DNA from 4 places in the Bradyrhizobium sp. I1.14.4 genome. Region 1 is predicted to be linked to each of the others. Evidence: predicted binding sites of a transcription regulator. Region 1 holds the regulator's gene; each other region holds the start of a gene.
The links. The regulator PhoB, encoded in region 1, activates phosphate uptake and scavenging genes when phosphate is short. The targets are predictions, from matches to a motif close to TGTCATNNANCTGTCAT.

Region 1 (3,683 bases):
CCCCGAAAGTCACGGTGCGCAACCTCAACTTCTATTATGGCGAGCACCACGCGCTGAAGAACATCAACCTGACGCTCGGCACCAACCGCGTCACGGCGTTCATCGGCCCGTCCGGTTGCGGCAAGTCGACCCTGCTGCGCATCTTCAACCGGATGTATGACCTCTATCCGGGCCAGCGCGCGGTCGGCCAGCTGATGCTGGACCAGACCAACATTCTCGATCCCAAGCTCGACCTCAATTTGCTGCGTGCGCGGGTCGGCATGGTGTTCCAGAAGCCGACGCCGTTCCCGATGACGATCTACGAGAATATCGCCTTCGGCATCCGCCTCTACGAGAAGATCTCGAAGTCCGAGATGGACGACAGGGTCGAGAAGGCGCTGCGCGGCGGCGCGCTGTGGAACGAGGTCAAGGACAAGCTGAACGCCTCCGGCCTCTCGCTCTCCGGCGGCCAGCAGCAGCGCCTGTGCATCGCGCGCACCGTCGCGGTGCGTCCCGAGGTGATCCTGTTCGACGAGCCGTGCTCGGCGCTCGACCCGATCTCGACCGCCAAGGTCGAGGAGCTGATCCAGGAACTGTCCGAGGACTACACGATCGCGATCGTCACCCACAACATGCAACAGGCGGCGCGCGTCTCCGACAAGACGGCCTTCATGTATCTCGGCGAGCTGATCGAATTCGACGACACCAACAAGATATTCACCTCACCGAGCGATCGGCGCACCCAGGACTACATCACCGGCCGGTTCGGCTGACCGGCGCATGATCCGGAAAAGTGGAAACCGGTTTTCCGATCAGATCATGCTAAATTGAGGACAACGAAATCATGATCCCCGGGATCATGATTGAGGGGAGACAAGCGATGGCTTCTGAACATACCGCCAAGGCATTCGATAGCGATCTGCAGGAGTTGACCCGCCTGGTCGCCGAGATGGGCGGCCTCGTCGAGCGGATGATCACCGAGTCGGTCGACGCGCTGATCCGTCGCGACGTCGCGCTGGGCAAGCGCGTGGTCGCCGCCGACATCGAGATCGACAATTTGCAGCGCCTCATCGAAGAGCGCGCGGTGCTGACGATCGCGCGCCGCCAGCCGATGGCGATCGACCTGCGCGAGATCGTCAGTGCGATGCGCGTGGCCACCGACCTCGAGCGGATCGGCGACCTCGCCAAGAACATGGGCAAGCGCGTCGCAGCACTGGAGAGCGACTTCCAGCCGCTGAAGCTGATCCGCGGCCTCGAGCACATGACCGACCTCGTGCTGTCGCAGGTCAAGTCGGTGCTCGACGCCTATGCCGCGCACGATCTGCCGGCTGCGATGAACGTCTGGAAGGGCGACGAGGAAGTCGATGCGATCTGCACCTCGCTGTTCCGCGAACTGCTCACCTACATGATGGAGGATCCGCGCAACATCTCGTTCTGCATCCATCTGATGTTCTGCGCCAAGAACATTGAGCGGATCGGCGATCACGCCACCAACATCGCCGAGACCGTGTTCTACATGATCGAGGGCCAGCAGATCACCGACAAGCGCCCGAAGGGCGACATGACCACTTTTGCCACCACGGTGCCGGGCAACTAGGGCATGATCCGCACGTGCGGAACCGGATTGTCCTCGCGACAAAAGGCTTTCGCGGGGACCTTGCTGAAGGAAGTAAGCGTTTCGGTTTGCGTCTGGGCAACGGATCACCACACAGAAAGAACTTAAACCGATGAGCGCACGCATTCTGGTAGTCGAAGACGAGGAAGCGCTGACGACGCTGTTGCGCTACAACCTCGATGCGGAAGGCTACGATGTCGAGACCGTGGGGCGCGGCGACGATGCCGACACAAGGCTGAAGGAGCGCATTCCCGACCTCGTGGTGCTCGACTGGATGCTGCCGGGCCTGTCCGGCATCGAGCTGTGCCGCCGCCTGCGGGCGCGGCCCGAGACCAAGCAGCTTCCGATCATCATGCTGACCGCGCGCGGCGAGGAGAGCGAGCGCGTGCGCGGGCTTGCCACCGGCGCCGACGACTACATCGTCAAGCCGTTCTCGGTACCAGAGCTGCTGGCGCGGGTGAAGGGCCTGTTGCGCCGCGCGAGCCCGGAGCGGCTTGCGACCGTGCTGACCTATGGCGACATCGAGCTGGACCGCGAGAAGCGCCGCGTGGCGCGCTCGGGCCGCCCGATCGATCTCGGGCCGACCGAGTATCGCCTGCTCGAATTCTTCCTCGAGCATCCCGGCCGCGTGTTCAGCCGCGAGCAACTGCTCGACAGCGTCTGGGGCCGCGACATCTATATCGATGAGCGCACCGTCGACGTGCATATCGGCCGCCTGCGCAAGCTGCTCAATCCGGGCCGCGAGCAGGATCCGATCCGCACCGTGCGCGGCGCCGGCTACGCGCTCGACGACCGGTTTGCAAAGGCCGAGCCGCAGCCGTAACGGCCCCAAACAATCGCAGTCTCCTGGCCCGGTATGCAATCGCACTCTGGGTCTGGACCCTTGGTTCCGTCATTGCTTCGTCGCTTCAGCGCAAATTGCTCTGCAATTTTGTCGCGAGCTCCCCGCAGTGACGGCATCAACAAAAAATCCCCGCTTTCGCGGGGATTTCTTTCGTGCAGTCCAGGCTTGTTTCCCGAGTGCTACTTGATTTGTGGCTTCGCCGACGGCCGGCGGCGGTCGGCGGCGGGCTGGTAGGCAACGCGCGAGTGATGCGCGCAATAGGGCAGGCCGGCGAGCGCCTTGCCGCCGCAGAAGAAGAATTCCGGGCTCGATGGATCGCCGACCGGCCAGTGGCAGGTGGCTTCGTTGAGCTCGAGCAGTGACAGCCGTTGGCTCATCGGCACCACATTATCGTAGGAGATCGGATCGGACTCCATCTCGACCTCGAAGGCGTGCGCGAGCGCCGTGTTGCCGCGCGAAACAGGGCGCGCCACCCGCATCATGTGCTGGGCGGGGCGGGCCTTGCGCTGCCGTGGCGCGGCCGTGGAGGGAGCCTTGGCGCGGCCGGAGAGGCCAAGCCGATGTACTTTGCCGATCACGGCGTTTCGCGTCACATTGCCAAGTTCCGCGGCGATCTGGCTGGCCGAGAGGCCGGATTCCCAGAGCTTCTTCAGCTGTTCGACGCGATCGTCGGACCAGGTCAATACAGTCATCGCATTCTTCCTTTCGCGGAGCGCCGGCCAGTCATTGGAGCGGGCGCTGCGAGCCAATCTGGATAAAAATCCCAGCGGCCAGAATCCCTTAGCCCTCGCCGGGCGCGGTCTTGCGCCCGAACGTTTACGTGAGACACGAAGGCTACTTAGAGGGTCCAGTACTGCCGCACGAGATGTCGTACCCGACAGGCCAAACGCTACAATATGGCGTGACTCTGGCGCAAGAGTCCGCGGCCGTGCGTCCACATGTTCCCACAAAGTTAAGCATTGCGGTGAGGCTTTTCCACCGCACCGGAATGCTCCGGATTGCGCTCGTTTCGCATTGCAGGAAGACCGGCAAAGGCCGGCTTCTGGCGATTGACAGTTACTGGCCGCAGCATAGAATGTTTGGCACGTGCCGCCCGCAAAGGCGGCACGTTTTGTTTTCCGAAGCTGGCTGTTGCTGCGCTGGCGTCAAGGCGCGCGGCAATTTGTTGGCTTCAAACCGTCAGTGAACGCCATGACCAACAGTGCCTCGTCGCATCTGCTCCCCGTCTTCGCCAGGGTCGATCTG
Region 2 (3,683 bases), on a different contig from region 1:
CGTCGGGCCCGACCGCGTCGACCACGCCGGCCGCATCGAAACCGAGGATCTTGTATCCTCCGTCGGTCGGCGCCGCGCGCTTGCGCACCTTGTAGTCGACCGGGTTGGCCGAGATGGCCTTGACCGCGACGCGGATGTCGCGCCCCTTCGGCTCGGGCTTGGCGATCTCGAAATCGACGAGTGAATCCGCCGCCTCGATCGGCAGCGACTTTTGGTATCCGACGGCCTTCATGGCTGGTCTCCGTAATGGGCGATTGCCTGCCGTCTTACCTGTCGCGCTGGCGTCCTTTTGGCAAGTACTGTAAAAACAGGGAACTAGTCCCTGTTTGTATACTATTGGGAAATATCCGATGAAACGGCAGAATTTCGCCCGGCGGCCAGGCTGCGCGGTCGAGACGGCGCTCGACCTGATCGACGGCAAATGGAAGGGCGTGATCCTGTATCATTTGCAGGCCGGCACCCAGCGCTTCGGCGAGCTGCGTCGGCGGATGCCCGGCATCACCCAGCGCATGCTGACCAAGCAGCTGCGTGCGCTCGAGGACGATGGGCTCGTAATCCGCAAGGTCTACGCCGAGGTGCCGCCGCGGGTCGAATACACGCTCTCCGAACTCGGCGAGAGCCTGCGCCCGGTGATCGATATCCTGAAAGCCTGGGGCGAGGGCCATCAGGAGCGGTTGTCCTGCGCGCCGGCGCCGGAGGTTGTTGTGAAGAAAGCGAAGCGCGCGGCCTGACAATTTGAAATGAAGAAGGCCGGGAGCGATGTCGCTCCCGGCCTTCTGTTGTCGACGACAGATCAGATCGCGTCAGAAGGCGACCTGCGTACGCAGCGCCACCGCGTCGAACTTCGAGCCGACATCCGCAGGCGATGTCGCCGAGGCCTGCTTGGCGATGTCGCCGTGCAAATAGTTCAGCATGAAGCGGACATTGTTGTTGACGTACCAGTTCAGCGCGGCGGTGTAGACGGTCTGCCGTCCACCCGCGACACCGACCGCCTGGCCGACCTGGTCGTTGAGATTCATCGTGCTGACGCGGCCGGCGATTTCCCAGGCGCCCCAGCCGCCGGCGAGGGAGAACGGATCGTGCGGCTTGATACCGCCGTAGGAGGCCGTTGCTGGGTTGTAGGCGTGGTTCTCGCCGGTCAGCACGTAACCGACCTGCGCGTAACCGCCGTCGAATTTCAGGCTCGGCGCGCCGAACGGGGGCAGCCCGGTATTTGCAGAACGGTCGACATTGAACCAATAATATTCGCCCTGCGCGATGAACGGGCCATAGGTTGCTGCCGCCTCGACGCCGTAGACCTGCGCGCCTGAGACGTTGGCGATTGCACCGGTCGAGATCAGCGTCGTTGGATCGATGCGCAGCTCGGGCCGGTCGCTGAGCGTGAGCGTCTGCGCCTGCGTGAGCTGGTTGCGCGGCGGCTGCACCAGCCATTCCGCATCGGCGCCGATATGCACCGAATAGTTGTTGCCGCTGATCGGATTGCCGGCGACGCGGATGACGCCGCCATATTGCTCGGACGTGCCGGCCGGCGAGACGCTTGAGGCAGAGTGGATCGAGCCCGTTGTCGGTCCGGTGACATAGCCGCCGATCCAGAGCTGGTCGTTCCACCAGCGGGTGCCGGCGCCCGAACGGAAGTCACCGGCCGCGATGTTCTGCGCGATGATGCCGACCGAGGCGCGCTCCATGAACAGGATGTCGTTGGAGCTGGTCGCTTCGTCCAGCGTCCACGGGATGTCCATGATGCCGCCTTCGATCGCCATCTTGCCGCCGAACGGCTTGAAGCCAGTGTAGCTCAGATAAGCATTTTCGACGCCGGAGGTGCCGCCGCCCGGCAGCGATCCCGGTGCCGCACCGCCGAAGCCGTCGGACGAGCCGCCGAAGTCGTAGATCAGCGCGTAATTCCAGTCGCCGAAGAATTTGCCGACGATACCGATGCGGGCGCGGCGGAGGTTCTCGCCGCTGTCGAGCTTCTGCGGCGACGTGCCCGCGGAGTTCGGACGATAGTCGTAGCCGCCGACATCCCAGTGCACGCGGCTCGTGATCGCAACGCAGTTCTGTTCGTCCGCGGTGCAGATCGTCGGCCGGTTGTTCGGCAGCGTCACCACGACGCCCGACGGCGCGACCGGGCCCTTCACCGGGATCGCGGCGTTGGCGCTTGCGACCCGCGCGGCCTTGGCATCGGCCGCCTTCGCGTTGGCGTTTGCGCTGGCTGCGGTCGCGGTGTTGGCGTTGGTCTGTTTCTGCAGTCTGTCGAGTTTCTGCTCGAGCATCTTCAGCTGCTGCTTCAGCAGCGCGATTTCCGCGTCGCTGCCGCCCCCGGCCGATTGCGAATAAGCCGGCGAGGCGGCGAGCGCCCCTGCCAGCCCTATGGCGATTGCACCAACTTTTGTCGCACCCATTGCGCACCCCTGTTGTGTTTGAATTCCCCACTCACTCACGCACTGAAAACGTCCTAGGAGCTGATCGTGACTGACGCACGACAGCGCTTCCAGGCATCGCAGTTCCGCTTGTTGTCCGCGGGCAACAAGCGGAGCGGCGCAGTGAGATGACAGCCATCATAGAAGCTTCGCGGCGCGCTTCAACGCGGCCGCCGCTGGTTTTGCACCGGTCCGGCGGAAGCCGTTTATCCGGCCGGGCGCCCTTCAATTGCCCCGCGAACACGCCTATATTCCGGCGTTTCCTCGAGAGGTGAGAATGCTCCGACCTGTTCGCTTCGCTGCCATATCCGCTCTGTGCACGTTGGCTTTCATGGGGAATCCTTCCCCATCCGCGGCCCAGGACCGCCGCGTGCCGTCCTCGCAGGCCGAGCTGCAGCTGTCCTATGCGCCGATCGTGCAGCGGGTGCAGCCGGCGGTGGTCAACGTCTATGCCGCCAAGACGGTGCAGAACCGCAATCCGTTCCTGGACGATCCGATTTTCCGCCGCTTCTTCGGCGTCCCGGGGCAGCAACCCGAGCAGATGCAGCGCTCGCTCGGCTCCGGCGTGATGGTCGACGGCTCCGGCCTTGTGGTCACAAACAATCACGTGATCGAGGGCGCCGACCAGGTGAAGGTCTCGCTCGCCGACAAGCGCGAATATGAAGCCGAGATCGTGCTGAAGGACAGCCGTACCGACCTCGCGGTGCTGCGGCTGAAGAATACCGACAAGGAGAAGTTCGCAACGCTCGACTTCGCGAATTCCGACCAGCTGCAGGTCGGCGACGTGGTGCTCGCGATCGGCAATCCGTTCGGCGTCGGCCAGACCGTCACGCACGGCATCATCTCGGCCTTGGCGCGCACTCAAGTCGGGATCACGGATTATCAATTCTTCATTCAGACCGACGCCGCGATCAATCCTGGCAATTCGGGCGGCGCGCTGGTCGACATGACCGGCCGGCTCGCCGGCATCAACACGGCGATCTTCTCGCGCTCCGGCGGTTCGCAGGGCATCGGATTCGCGATCCCGGCCAACATGGTGCGCGTGGTGGTGGCCTCCGCCAAGAGCGGCGGCAAGGCGGTGAAGCGGCCATGGCTCGGCGCGCGGCTGCAGGCGGTCACGCCGGAGATCGCGGAGACGCTGGGACTGAAGCTGCCGAGCGGCGCCTTGGTCGCCAACGTCGCGCCGAACAGCCCCGCGGCGAAGGCCGGGCTCAAGCTGTCCGACCTGATCGTCGGGATCGACGGCACACCGGTCGACGATCCCAA
Region 3 (3,683 bases), on a different contig from region 1:
GCGCTCTTGGTGTCGATCTATGTCGCGCTCGGAATCTGGGGCGCAGTGCCGCGCTGGATCGTGATTCTCGTGGTCTCGCGCGACATCATGATTGTCGCCGCCGTGATTGTGTCATGGTTGTTCGACAAGCCGGTTGAGATGAAGCCGCTGATGGTGTCGAAGCTGAACACGGTGGCGCAGGTCGCGTTCGCGGCGCTGGTGCTGGCCTCCCTCGGTTTCGGTTTCGAGCCGCACCCCTACGACCTGATCCTGATGGGTCTGGTCACGATCTTTACTTTGGGTTCGGTGTCCCTCTATCTCGTGGAGTGGGTGCGGCACATGAGCACGATCGAGGCTCGGTAGAGCATGATCCGGAAAAGTGGAAACCGGTTTTCCCTCGCGACAAACGCAAGGCGTTTGCGCGGAGATCATGCTAAAATAAAGTGGTTTGGAGACTTGCGTGGCCGGTAGCGTTCAACCTCGTCAATTGGCCTTGGCCCTGCCGCACGAGGAGAAACTGACCCGCGACGATTTCCTCGAGGGGCCCGCCAATGAGGCCGCGCTGGCGCTGATCGACGGCTGGCCCGACTGGCCGAACCGAATCATGCTGCTGGTGGGGCCTGACGGCTCCGGCAAGAGCCACCTCGCCGCGATCTGGGCCGAGAGCGCCGGCGCGCGCTCGACCGCAGCCCATGCGCTGACCGCCGACGCGGTGCCGACGGCGCTCGCGACCGGCGCGCTGGTGGTCGAGGACCTGAGGCCTTCGGATTTCGACGAGCGCGCGATGTTTCATCTGATGAATCTCGCGCGCCAGGACGATGCCTTCGTGCTGATCACGGCGCGCGTTCCGCCTTCGGCGTTCGAGATCGAATTGCGTGATCTGCGGTCCCGGCTCCGCGCGGTGCCGACGGTGACGCTGCTGCCGCCCGACGATCAGCTGTTCCGCGGCCTGATCGTCAAGTTTTGCGCCGATCGCCAGATGAGCGTGGACGAACCGCTGGTCAGCTATTTGAGCAACCGGATCGAGCGTTCCTACGTTGCCGTCCGGCAGGCCGTCGAACTGCTGGATACCGAGGCGCTGCGGCTCGGCCGGCCGGTCACACGGACGCTGGCGGCGGAGCTGTTGCGGGACACCTGACCATCCCCGCGGCTTGACGGCGCAGGCCGGCGGAACATCAATGTCATCGAAACGTCATCGCAATATCACATGGTCTGTGCGGCCCCCGGCTAGACCGCTTCAGCCACCTGCCTCGAATTGGACCAACACTTGATGGACTCGGTACAAGCAACTGAAATCAAAGAGAAAGAGGCGGAACTCCCTCCCGTTCCCGCGATCGCGACCAGCCCCGAGCGATTCATCAACCGGGAGCTCTCCTGGCTGCACTTCAACCGGCGGGTGCTCGAGGAATCGGTCAATCTCGGCCATCCCGTGCTGGAGCGGGTCCGCTTCCTGTCGATTTCGGCGAATAACCTCGACGAGTTCTTCATGGTCCGTGTCGCCGGCATCAAGGCTCAGGTCCGCGAGGGCATTGCCGAGCGCAGCCCGGACGGCCTGCTGCCGGCCGAGCAGCTCGTGATGATCAACAAGACCGTGTCGCGCCTCGCCTCCGACCAGCAGGCGATCTGGAGCGACCTGCGGGACATCCTGTCCAAGGTCGGTATCCAGCTGGTCGACGGCCGCGACGTCACCAAGTCCGAGCGCACCTGGATCGAGGATCACTTCCTCCACAGCATCTTCCCGCTGCTGACCCCGCTCGCAATCGACCCGGCGCATCCGTTCCCGTTCATCCCGAACCTCGGCTTCACGGTGGCGCTGCAATTGTCGCGGATCTCCGACGGCAAGGCGATGAACGCGCTGATCCGCATGCCGGGCAAGATCGACCGCTTCATCCGCATCCCCTCCACCAAGGAAGGTGCGCCGGTCCGGCTGATCACGCTCGAACAGGCCACCGGCCTGTTCATCGGCCGCTTGTTCCCCGGCTACACCGTCAAGGGCCAGGGCGCGTTCCGCATCATCAGGGACTCCGAACTCGAAATCGAGGAAGAGGCCGAAGACCTCGTTCGCCTGTTCGAGACTGCGCTCAAGCGTCGCCGCCGCGGATCGGTGATCCGGCTCGAGATCGAGGCCACGATGCCCGAAGAGCTGCGCGTCTTCGTGCAGCAGGCATTGTCGGCCGCGGACGATGAAGTGATCCTGGTCGACGGCGTGCTCGCGATGAACGAGCTGTCGCAGCTGACCCGCCTCAATCGCCCCGACCTCGAATTCCCGCCCTACGTGCCGCGCCATCCCGAGCGGGTGCGCGATCATGGCGGCGATATCTTCGCCGCCATCCGTCAGAAGGACCTCGTGGTCCATCACCCCTACGAATCCTTCGACGTCGTCGTCCAGTTCCTGCAACAGGCAGCGCGCGATCCCGACGTGGTCGCGATCAAGCAGACGCTCTATCGCACCTCGAACAACTCGCCGATCGTGCGCGCGCTGGCGGATGCCGCCGAAGCCGGCAAGTCGGTGACCGCGCTGATCGAACTCAAGGCGCGCTTCGACGAGGAGGCCAATATCCGCTGGGCCCGCGACCTCGAACGCGCCGGCGTGCAGGTGGTCTACGGCTTCATCGAATTGAAGACGCACGCCAAGCTGTCGATGGTGGTGCGCCGCGAGGGCGGCAATCTCACGAGCTATGTGCACACCGGCACCGGCAACTATCATCCGGTCACCGCCCGCATCTATACTGACGTCTCCTACTTCACGTCGGACCCGATCATCGGCCGCGACGTCGCGCGTGTGTTCAACTACATCACCGGCTACGCCGAGCCGAGCGACATCGAGAAGATGGCGGTATCGCCGCTGACGCTGCGCAAGCGGATCATCGAGCACATCCACGGCGAGATCGCCCACGTCAAGCACGGCCGGCCCGGCGCGGTCTGGATGAAGATGAACGCGCTGGTCGACCCCGACATCATCGATGCGCTGTACGAGGCCTCGCAGGCCGGCGTCTCGGTCGAGCTCGTGGTGCGCGGCATCTGCTGCCTGCGGCCTGGGCTGCCCGGATTGTCGGAGAACATCCGCGTCAAATCGGTGATCGGCCGGTTCCTGGAACACGGCCGAATCTATTGCTTCGGCATGGGCCAGGGCCTGCCGAGCGCAAAAGCTGCTGTGTATATCTCGTCCGCCGACATGATGCCGCGGAACCTCGACCGCCGCGTCGAGGTTCTCTGTCCGCTGCAAAATCCCACGGTGCATCAGCAGGTTCTCGAACAGATCATGGTCGCGAACCTGAAGGACACCGAGCAGAGCTGGCAATTGTTGCCGGATGGATCGTCAACGCGTATGAAGGCCGCGAAAGGCGAAGAGCCGTTCAATCTACATGACTACTTCATGACAAATCCGAGTCTGTCCGGCCGTGGTAAGTCTCTCAAGGAATCTTCACCGCGCCGTCTCACGCGTCGCAACGAGCGTCAGCAGCCATCGTCTTAAGGGGGCCTTACGGTGAAGCGGCCGCGGAAGCGCGCTTCCAGCGTCGCTGTGATCGATATCGGCTCGAACTCGGTTCGTCTCGTGGTTTACGAGGCGATGGCGCGCAGCCTCATCACCATCTTCAACGAGAAGGCACTGTGCGGGCTCGGACGCGAGGTGCAGAGCACCGGCCTGCTCGCAACCGATGCCGTCAACAAGGCGCTGACCGCGCTGCGGCGCTTCCGCGCGC
Region 4 (3,683 bases), on a different contig from region 1:
GCGCCAAGTCTACAAGATGCGGCCGATCATCGAGGCCGTCGTCGACAAGGGCTCGTTCTTCGAGGTCGCCGCCAATTTCGGCCGCCCGGTCATCACCGGACTGGCGCGGATCGAGGGCAGGGCGGTGCTGCTGCTCGCCAGCGATCCGTTCCACTATGGCGGCTCGTGGACCTCGGATGCCTGCCAGAAGGTGGTGCGCTGGGTCGACTTCGCCGAGACCTTCCATCTGCCGGTGGTCTATCTGATGGATTGCCCCGGCTTCATGATCGGGCTCGAGGCGGAGAAGTCGGCGACCATCCGGCATGGCGTGCGGGCGATGGCGGCGGTCAACCAGACGACGGTGCCGTGGTGCACCGTCATCATCCGCAACGCCTTCGGCGTCGCCGGCGTGGTACATCAGCCGGCCAATCGTTTCTCGATGCGCTACGCTTGGCCGTCGGCCTATTGGGGCTCGCTGCCGCTCGAGGGCGGCATCGAGGCGGCCTATCGCGCCGAGATCGATGCGGCCAGTGATCCCGCCACCAAGCTGCGCGAGATCGAGGATCGCCTCAACAAGCTGCGCTCGCCGTTCCGCTCGGCCGAGAAGTTCTGGGTCGAGGAGGTGATCGATCCGCGCAAGACGCGCTCGCTGCTCTGCGAATTCGCGTGTCTGGCCGAGCCGATCCGCAAGGCCGGACCGCCGAGCAATATGTCGACGCGGCCGTAGGGGCGGCCGCAAAGCCAACACGTCATATGCGGGCTTGACCCGCGTATTCATCGTCCGCGGCAGCGGACGGGCAGCTCACGCGAAGAGGTATGGATTGCCGGGTCAAGCCCGGCAATGACAGAAACTGCTACTCGGCCTCGCGATGCACGTCGTGGATCACGATGCCCATGCCGTTCTCAGGCATCTTGATCCATTCGCGCCGCTTCAGCGAACGCTTGGTGTCCTCGTGTCCGCTCGCCCAGTGTTCGCGCATCGAGGTGCCGGAAAATTCGTGGTCCTTGGCGTCGCCCTCATAGGCCTTCTGCTGATAGATCAGCTGCAGCAGCGTGATACCCGGCAACCGGGCGTTCGCCTTCTTGAGCTGGCGCTCCTCGTCCGAGAGCTGGTCGTCGGGGATTTTTCCCAGCGCGTTATGCAGCGCGGTGCGCAGATTGTAGGTCTTGCGGTAGACGTCGGTGTTGTAGCGGGTGCGCGACGAATACATGATGTCCTTGTGCCGGGCCATCACGTCCTGGATGTCGCGCGGCAGCGCGCCGCGCGCCGAGAACAGATCGACCTGGAATACCAGCGAGTTTATGTTGTCTTCCTGGTCGAGCAGGTGCTGCAGCGGCGTGTTGGAGACGATGCCGCCGTCCCAGAAATGATCGGTGCCGACCTTCACCATCGGCAGCGCCGGCGGCAAAGCGCCGCTCGCCATGATGTGCTCGGGGATGATCTCGTCATGGGCATTGTCGAAATAGATGAAGTTGCCGGAGAGCACGTTCACCGCGCCGACCGCGAAGCGCATCGTCTTGGAATTGATGCGGTCGAAATCGACCAGTTCGAGCAGCGAGTCACGCAGCGGCGTGGTGTCGTAGTAGCTGGTGGCGGTGCGCGCACCGGCCGGACTGAACCACGGATTGGCCTGATGCGGGGCGAAGAAGCCGGGTTGCCCCAGCGTCGTCGTGAGCCATGAGCTGGTGAAATTGCGCGCCTTGCGGAAGATGTCGCCGTCCGGCGTGTAGTGCCAGATCTTGCGGCCGGTGATGCGATCCCAGAACGTGTGCAGCCGCTCCAGCCGCCTCGAAGGCGGATTACCGGCGATGATCGCGGAGTTGATCGCGCCGATCGAGACGCCGCAGACCCAGTCGGGTTCGATATTGGATTCGTGCAGCGCCTGATAGACACCGGCCTGATAGGCGCCGAGCGCGCCGCCGCCCTGCAGAACCAGGGCGACGCGATCGCATCCCTCGGGGCGCCAGCCGGGCGTCGTGTGATCGACATCGTCGAAATGAGGGGCTCGCGCATCCATATCAGACACTCCAAAATTCGCGGCGAGAATTCAGGGCGCCGATGACGCCGTGATGACAAGTGCCGCCCCCGCGCACGGCGCATCCGGCATGCCGGCTTGCATGGTTAGCATTGGCCTCCACTGCGAAACGTAGGTCACGCACCTGACGGAAATCCCTCACATCGCTGTCAATCTCGGCCGTTAGCTTCCGCGCGACATTTTTCAAATAGGGGGTTATTGCGATGCGCAGGGAAGATCTGCTCAAGCTTCCGTCCATGCCGGCTGCCGGCCCGAGCTATCCCGCCGGTCCGTACCGCTTCATCGATCGCGAATTCCTCGTCATCACCTATGAGACCGATCCGGAACTGATCCGCGCCGGCCTGCCTGAGCCGCTGGAGCCGATCGAGCAGGCGATCGTGCATTATGAATGGATCAAGATGCCCGACAGCTCCGGCTTCGGCAGCTACACCGAGTCCGGCCTGGTGATTCCGGCGTGCCTGCATGGCGAAGAGGTCAACTTCGTCTGCCAGATGTATCTCGACGATGATCCGCCGATCGCCGCCGGCCGCGAGATCTGGGGCTTCCCGAAGAAGTACGCCCATCCCAAGCTCGAGATCGTCAAGGACACGCTGACCGGCACGCTGGAATATGCCGGCCAGCTCGTTGCGATGGGCACGATGGGCTACAAGCACGAAAGCATGGCGGGCAATGGCGATATCACCCGCGCGACACTGTCGAAGACGCAGATCAATCTGAAGATGATCCCCGGCGTCGACGGCCATCTCGAGATCTGCCAGCTGGTCGCGATCAACCTGACCGACATCGTCGTCAAGGGATCGTGGATCGGGCCGGGCCGGCTGCATCTGGTGCCGCATGTCAATGCACCGGTCGCCGATTTCCCGGTCAAGCGCGTCGTCGGCGCGCATCATTACATCGCTGATCTGACGCTGCCGTTCGGCCGCATCGTGCACGACTACAACAAAGAAGCCGCGGAGGTGGCCGCGCCGACCGGCCTCGCCGCCGAGTAGGGCGGTCGCTGACATAAAACTGTAACAGGCGCGTCCTCCAATGTTGTGACGGAGGACGCGCTTGTCGCGTGGGCGAGGGTTCGAGCATGTCATTTCCCGCGGTTGCCTTGGAGGAGGACCATGCTGGCTGATCCGCCTCCTGCAGGTGTTGCCGGCGCGGTGCTGCGTCCGGAAACCATTCCCGGACTGGTCTGGGCGTTCCGCCTGCACCAGGACGGCAGCGCCGAGCCGCTTCCCATCGATACGCCGATCGAGCCGAGCCGCGACGGCCGGCTCTGGCTGCACCTCAACCTGAGCGACGTGCGCACCCGGGCATGGCTTGCCGCCATCCACATCCCGCAGCTCGCGCGGGATCTGTTGCTGTCGAACGACAAATTCCAGCAGATCCACACCATCGACAATTGCGTCTATGGCGTGTTCTCCGATCTGGTGCGCAGCATCGACGCTCCCACCGAGGAAACCGACTTCCTTCGTTTCGCGATGACCGAGCGTCTGTTGATCAGCGGCCGCCATCAGGCGCTCTGCGCAGTCGATGCGACGCGTCGCGTGCTCGAGAGCGGTTATCGCGTCGAGACCGTTGCGGCACTGCTGGAGAAGATCATTCACGAGGTCGCCGACACCATGGATCGCATGGCCGACAAGATCGGCACCGAGATCGATGCGATCGAGGATCGGGTGG

Region 2: the regulator PhoB is predicted to act here: its motif matches at 2,466-2,482, upstream of ABIB78_RS35515 (OprO/OprP family phosphate-selective porin).
Region 3: the regulator PhoB is predicted to act here: its motif matches at 1,159-1,175, upstream of ABIB78_RS05580 (RNA degradosome polyphosphate kinase).
Region 4: the regulator PhoB is predicted to act here: its motif matches at 2,039-2,055, upstream of ABIB78_RS04000 (acetoacetate decarboxylase).

Annotation. Positions count from the first base shown of each region.
Region 1 covers NZ_JBNDLA010000011.1:57,572-61,254, reverse strand. The annotation lists gene pstB (phosphate ABC transporter ATP-binding protein PstB) at 1-752, shown strand, start outside; gene phoU (phosphate signaling complex protein PhoU) at 860-1,576, shown strand; gene phoB (phosphate regulon transcriptional regulator PhoB) at 1,707-2,417, shown strand; gene ABIB78_RS22375 (GcrA family cell cycle regulator) at 2,618-3,130, opposite strand; gene ABIB78_RS22370 (aspartate aminotransferase family protein) at 3,630-3,683, shown strand, end outside.
Region 2 covers NZ_JBNDLA010000035.1:12,849-16,531, reverse strand. The annotation lists gene ABIB78_RS35525 (zinc-binding alcohol dehydrogenase family protein) at 1-232, opposite strand, end outside; gene ABIB78_RS35520 (winged helix-turn-helix transcriptional regulator) at 351-731, shown strand; gene ABIB78_RS35515 (OprO/OprP family phosphate-selective porin) at 804-2,399, opposite strand; gene ABIB78_RS35510 (DegQ family serine endoprotease) at 2,749-3,683, shown strand, end outside.
Region 3 covers NZ_JBNDLA010000002.1:383,297-386,979, reverse strand. The annotation lists gene ABIB78_RS05590 (CDP-alcohol phosphatidyltransferase family protein) at 1-342, shown strand, start outside; gene ABIB78_RS05585 (chromosomal replication initiator DnaA) at 440-1,117, shown strand; gene ABIB78_RS05580 (RNA degradosome polyphosphate kinase) at 1,250-3,454, shown strand; gene ppx (exopolyphosphatase) at 3,467-3,683, shown strand, end outside.
Region 4 covers NZ_JBNDLA010000002.1:78,355-82,037, forward strand. The annotation lists gene ABIB78_RS03990 (acyl-CoA carboxylase subunit beta) at 1-706, shown strand, start outside; gene ABIB78_RS03995 (patatin-like phospholipase family protein) at 834-1,997, opposite strand; gene ABIB78_RS04000 (acetoacetate decarboxylase) at 2,219-3,004, shown strand; gene ABIB78_RS04005 (transporter) at 3,125-3,683, shown strand, end outside.